2 linked regions of the Cellulosilyticum sp. I15G10I2 genome follow. The protein of the gene in region 1 interacts with the protein of each later gene in a pairwise test. Links are inferred from orthologs where the notes say so. Each region holds a gene or a part of one and is shown on either strand. Other genes may lie near its edges. The genes, in order: rlmN and ftsZ.

The links.
Region 2: the proteins of rlmN (region 1) and ftsZ interact in binary tests that used the Escherichia coli proteins (3 or more experiments, as listed by UniProt). The link is inferred for Cellulosilyticum sp. I15G10I2 from one-to-one orthologs.

Annotation. Positions count from the first base shown.
Region 1 is NZ_FMMP01000006.1:1,216,693-1,220,007, forward strand. Bases 35-3,006 are described here. They hold rlmN (dual-specificity RNA methyltransferase RlmN), read right to left. Parts: upstream 2,054-3,006; coding sequence 1,016-2,053; downstream 35-1,015. Other genes in these bases: pknB (Stk1 family PASTA domain-containing Ser/Thr kinase), read right to left, coding at 35-259; BN3326_RS05910 (Stp1/IreP family PP2C-type Ser/Thr phosphatase), read right to left, coding at 256-1,023; rsmB (16S rRNA (cytosine(967)-C(5))-methyltransferase RsmB), read right to left, coding at 2,057-3,006. Outside these bases: more of pknB, read right to left, coding at 1-34; more of rsmB, read right to left, coding at 3,007-3,315.
Region 2 is NZ_FMMP01000006.1:565,297-568,590, forward strand. The notes cover bases 344-3,294. They hold ftsZ (cell division protein FtsZ), read left to right. Parts: upstream 344-1,239; coding sequence 1,240-2,349; downstream 2,350-3,294. Other genes in these bases: murA (UDP-N-acetylglucosamine 1-carboxyvinyltransferase), read left to right, coding at 344-459; BN3326_RS02655 (cell division protein FtsQ/DivIB), read left to right, coding at 466-1,182; BN3326_RS02665 (sigma-E processing peptidase SpoIIGA), read left to right, coding at 2,477-3,294. Also shown: more of murA, read left to right, coding at 1-343. UniProt on the Escherichia coli protein: Essential cell division protein that forms a contractile ring structure (Z ring) at the future cell division site. The regulation of the ring assembly controls the timing and the location of cell division.

The sequences.
Region 1 (3,315 bases):
AATGCAGGTCTTGATCACTCCCTACATCATAAATACCTACAATATTAGGATGCGAAAGACTCGCTGCTGCTAAGGCTTCTTTTCTAAATTTAGCTACAAATTCCTCATCTGTAACAAACTCTTCGCGAAGCACTTTAATGGCTACAAATCTTTGCAATCTATTGCACTTTGCTTTATAAACGATAGACATACCACCTGCGCCTATCTTTTCAATAACTTCATAGCGATCCCCTAGTATCGTTCCTGGTGTTATCATCATTTGTTCACCTCGTATTTCTTTGCAATTACAACTGCTATATTATCTAATCCGCCTTGTTCATTTGCTTCTTGTATTAATGTATCTACTATCTTTTCTAAATCTTCTTCATGATCATATACAATCTTGTGTATAACAGAATCCGTAATCATAGATGTGAGGCCGTCTGAACATAATATGATATACTCTACTTTACCCATATCATACATCAAAGTATCTATCTTTACTTTTTCATATGTACCAACCGCCCGCGTAATAATGTGCCTTTGTGGATGCTCTTTAAGTTCAATTTCTGAAATATAACCCTGTGTAAGCATTTCCTGAACCAACGAGTGATCAGTAGTTGCTTGAAAAATACTATTACGATTGATAAGATACAAACGCGTATCACCCACATGGGCTAAATATAAAATATCCTCAATGACAGTTGCCACAGTAAAGGTGGTACCCATGCCTTTATAGCTCTCATCATGCATTGCCTGTTCGTAAATCATATGGTTAGCATGCAAAATGCCCATTTTAATAAGTCTTATAATATCTTCTCTTGTTTTAATATCCAGTGTATCATGTGTCTCAACATAGCTGCAAAAAGATTCAATAGCTAGTTTGCTCGCTGTTCCACCAGCTTTATGCCCACCCATGCCATCTGCCACAATGTATAGATTAGGTAGAATGCCTACAGGCTTATCTGAAACAAATAAAGCATCTTCATTTTTTTTTCTTTTCTTGCCAATATCTACTTTGCCAATAGCTATCACGCTATTCACCTCGCTCTTTAATATACCTGTTACGTAGTTGTCCACAGGCCGCATCAATATCTGACCCAAGCTTTCTGCGCAAGGTAGTTTGTATACCATATGCACTTAATAATTTCATAAATTTCTCTATACTTGAAACATGGCTGCTTTTATACGTCCTCTCTTCTACCTGATTAACAGGTATGAGATTAACATGGCATAAAAGACCGCTTAAAAGCTTGCCTAATTCTCTGGCATCTTCTTCTGTATCATTCTCTCCCTCTATAAGTGCATACTCAAAAGTAATTCTTCTGCTTGTTTTTTCTGTATAATATCTGCAAGCCTTTAGTATATCAGCTATTAAATATTTGTGTGCTATAGGCATGATCCTTTTTCTTTTTTCATCTGTAGGTGCATGGAGTGATACAGCTAAAGTAACTTGCATCATCATATCCGCAAGTTCATAAATAGCCGGTACAAGTCCGCAAGTAGACAATGTAATGTGTCTTTGCCCAATATTCTGTCCAAGCTTACTATTAATCAGCTGAATAAATTGCATCGTAATATCAAGCTTTTCTAACGGCTCACCACTTCCCATTATAACAATGTTAGAAATACGCTCTTTGATGTCTTCCTGTACTTTATAAATCTGTGCCAGCATTTCTCCCGCTGAAAGATTTCTAACAAGTCCGCCTATAGTCGACGCGCAAAACTTACATCCCATTCTGCATCCTACTTGAGATGAGATACATATAGAATTCCCATGTTTATATCGCATCAAAACACCTTCTATTATATGTGAATCTTGGAGTTCAAACAAGTATTTTATGGTTCCGTCTAATTGAGAAGTATATTTTTTTGCTATTTTCATCTGAATGATAGGATAATCCTGCTTTAACTTTTCTCTAAGACCATGGGGAATGTTGGTCATTTCATCGTAATCCCATATCATCTTTTTATGAAGCCACTCAAAAAGCTGCTTAGCTCTAAAGGCACTTTCTCCATAAGTTTTCATAAGCTCTTGCAGCGTCGTTAAATCTTTGCTTGTAATATCGTTCATAGATTATATCCTCTTTTTCTTAAAGGCTGCTATAAAAAACCCATCTGTGTCTGCTACAAAAGGTAAAATTTGAACCATGCCTTGATTCTTGATATAAGCATGCAGTTCTTTAGGTATAGTATCTGCTATATCGTATAATTCTAAACCTAATTCATCTGCAATATAGGAGGCCATCTCTTCATTTTCCGGCTTTGAAAGGGTACAAGTACTATAAACTAAAACCCCTCCTTCTTTAACATACTTTACAGCATGATTAACCAATGCCTTTTGCAGCTGAACAATTCCCTTTAAATCCTGAAGACTCTTGCTATAGCGTATATCAGGCTTTCGCTTCATAATACCAAGACCCGAACAGGGCGCATCTAAAAGCACACGGTCAAATGCCCCTATCCATTCTTTACGAAATAGTGTCCCATCTTGAAGTACGGGTTTAATAATATCTACGCCCATTCTTTTTGCATTTTTTTCAATAAGCTCAAGCTTATGAGCGTGGACGTCTGCACTTATGATTTCGCCTTTGTTTTGCATAAGTTCTGCCATATGAATAGATTTACCGCCCGGTGCACTGCACATATCTAAAATATGCTCACCTGGTTTTGGTCTGACTACTTTAGCAACTAACATCGCACTTTCATCTTGCACCGTCCACATCCCTTCTTTAAACGAAGAAAGATTTTGCAAATTATCTACCTGTTTAATATACAAAGCTTCATCTAATAAATTGCCTGGTTCAAATAAAATGTTTTCTTGATTTAAAATTTCCATAACTTCTTTTTTTGATGTACATAATGTGTTAATACGAATACATACTCGGGCTCTCTCATTAAGTGCACTGCAGATCTTTTCAACTAAGTCTTCCGGATATACCGCTAACCATTCTTTTATAATCCAATCGGGTATCGCATAAATAATGCTTAGATAACCTGTTAAATCTTTATTTTTATCAGGATAAGCTATTTTTTCTTTATTTCTATCTATCTCACGCAGCACCCCGTTAATAAATCCTGACAAGTTACCAAATTTTCTTTTTTTAACAATATTAACAGCCTCATTAATAACAGCAGAAACGGGTACTTTATCTAAATAAAACATTTGATAAACACTCATTCTCATTACGTTTCTTATAAGAGGCTTCATCTTACGGATAGGTGTCTTTGAAAAAGAATTAATAATATAGTCTAATTTCAATCTATATTTTAAGGTACCGTATACAACTTCAGTAATAAAAGGCTTGCTTTTTGGTTCTGTATGATTTAACGCTT
Region 2 (3,294 bases), 650 kb from region 1 along the record:
AAGCTTGAAGAAGTAGGATGTACGATTATTGAAGAGATTGATCAAGTCACATTGATTGCACCTGAAAAGTTGAAAGGCGTTAATATTATTACAGAACCATATCCGGGATATCCAACAGATATGCAGTCTCAGATGATGGCGCTTTTATGCACGTGTAATGAGATGAGTATTATTAAAGAAAATTTGTTTGAAGCGAGATTTAAGCCTGCATATGAACTTATGCGAATGGGCGCAAATATCAATATAGAAGGCAGAATAGCTATTATAAAGCCGACGCCTTTTCTAATGGGAACAAGCGTATACGCAGAAGATCTTAGGGGCGGAGCGGCCTTGGTATTAGCTGGACTAGGTGCACAAGGCATAACAGTGGTAGAAAATATTCACCATATAAAAAGAGGTTACCAAAACATTGCTTTGGATTTAAGAAGTATTGGAGCATCTATACAAGAGGAGGAATAGTTATATTTGAACAAATATAATAGAAATTCACTAAAGAAAAAAGTATATATGGGCATAATGTTTGTCGTATTAATAAGTATTATTTTAACACTTCCTATTTGGAATATAACAAGTATTGAAGTTGAAGGTAATAATTGGTACACAGATGAAGAAATAGTCAATTTATGTGAGATAAAAGATAAACATATTCTTAATATATCATTTGAGGAAGTTAAAAACAACTTATTAAAACTGCCCTATATTAAAGAAGTGGCAGTAAAATATGTTTTTCCAAGTCATATCAGCATTAAAATATTAGAAAGAGAACCTTTAGGGTATGTTCCTTTTATGGGGACATATCTTTGCCTAGATGAGCAAGGACAAGTTATAGAACAGACAAATAAAAAGGAGGTTTCACTTCCTATTATTAAAGGACTGGATTTTAGTGAATATAAGGTAGGGGAAGCTTTGCCTATTCAAAACGAAGATTACTTACTATGTAGTTTGCAGATTATACGCAGCTTGAAAAAATATAATTATGAAAAAAAAGTTAAGATTATTGACATTTATAACCTTGAACAAATTCACTTGTATGTTGATAATTTAGATGTTATAATTGGGAATATAGGGGATTTTGACAAAAAACTCCAGTGGCTTATTCAAACACATGAAGTGTATGACATGGGAGTTTTAGATTTATCCAATATAAAAAATGGACAGGCTATACTTAGTCCTATTACATAAAAGATAATGATTATAAATTAAAATATGATGATACTTCTGATGAAGGGGGAGTTTATTTTGCTTGAAATATGGGAAAATGAATTACAAGGCGCTCAAATAAAAGTCATAGGCGTTGGCGGCGGAGGAAATAATGCTGTTGACAGAATGATTGAAAAGGGACTTGCTGGAGTTGAATTTATTACTGTAAATACTGATCATCAAGCTTTGGCAAGATCAGGAGCACCAACTAAAATACAAATTGGTGAAAAAATTACGAGAGGTTTAGGGGCTGGAGCAAATCCGGAAATAGGCACTAAGTCCGCAGAAGAAAGCAGGGAAGAGATCGTACAAGCTATTAAAGGGGCTGATATGCTGTTTATAACAGCTGGTATGGGCGGAGGAACAGGTACTGGGGCTGCGCCGGTTATTGCAAGTATTGCTAAAGATCAAGGCATTCTTACAGTGGGTGTAGTTACAAAACCTTTTAGCTTTGAAGGCAGAAAAAGAATGATTAATGCTGAAAAAGGAATAGCTGAACTTAAACAAAGTGTTGATACGTTAGTTGTAATTCCTAATGATAAAATTTTACAAGTCATAGATAAAAAGACAACAATGGTAGATGCATTTACTAAAGCAGACGATATTCTACAGCAAGGAGTCCAAGGTATAACAGATTTAATATCAAATCCTGGGATTATTAATCTGGATTTTGCAGATGTAAGAACAATTATGAACTGTAAAGGCGTTGCGCATATGGGAATTGGTAAGGCAACGGGTGAAAATCGTGCTGAAGAAGCTGTTAAATATGCAATCAGCAGTCCATTATTAGATACGAGTATTGATGGTGCGAGATGTGTTCTAGTTAATATGTGCGGAGGAGAAACACTTGGGCTTATGGAAGCCAACGTGGGAATGAGCCTGATAAGAGAGGCAGTTGATCCAGATGCAGAGATCATTTTTGGAACATCTATTAATGATGATTTAGGAGATGAAATTATTATTACTGTCATTGCTACAGATTTTCAAAATGCAGACGTGAATATGCATAGTTTTGAACCAGTACAGAAGCTTAAAGTGGAAACACAGGCTAAACCACAAAGGCCAGCTAATACTTTTAAAGAAGAGAAATTCACACCTATCAAAGATATTCAAGTAGAAATACCACAATTTCTAAGAAGGAATAGATAGAATAAGAAAAAGATACGATATTGTCGTATCTTTTTTTTTAACTACTCTATAAATTTTACAAAATTTGTAAATTAATTGCTTTACAATATAACTGTTCAGCAAATTAAATGATACTTGAGGTGATCATGTGTATGTTGTTTATATTGACATACTGTTTTTAATTAATATAGTTATGGATATGATGGTATTTTATACAGCGACTATGATACTTAATAAGTCTATTGGAAAGGTTAGAATATTTATAGCCAGCATCATAGCGGCATTGATCTATTGCATGCTTGTATGTGTACCGATTTTACAAAGTATACCCTATGTTTTATATGCTTTATTTGTACCTACATTATCAATACTATATCTTTATAGGCCGCGCCATCTTAAAGAATTTGCAAAAATCTACTTAGTTTGTATGGGTGTAGCGTGTACTATAGGCGGCGCAACGTTTACAACGTGGTTTATGGTTAAAGATAAAACACCTATTCATACAATAAGCATTTTTTGGCTTATAATCATTGCTTTAGGTATAACACTTATTATTTATATCTCTTTTAATAAAATTAGAAAAAGAATGATACTTCCTTTATTTGAATATGACATAAAAATTAAGAATACTGATAAAGAGGTATGGATTAAATCTATTTTGGATACGGGTAATTGTCTCTATACACCTATAGGTCATAAACCGGTTATTGTTGTAACTTACGATGCGCTTAAAGAACTATTTACAGATAAGCAAATACTCGTATTAAGCAAATATAAAAACAATGTTTTGGAGCTTGCATATTCTAGCGACTTTATGCCCTCATATATCATTCCTTTTAATAGTGTTGGATGTAAGTTGGGAATACTTTTAGGAATTGAAGTTGATCAAGTTAATATTTACAAAAATCATTTTAAGAAGAGTGTTGATAAATGTATTGTTGCTATATCATTCAATAATATTTTTAA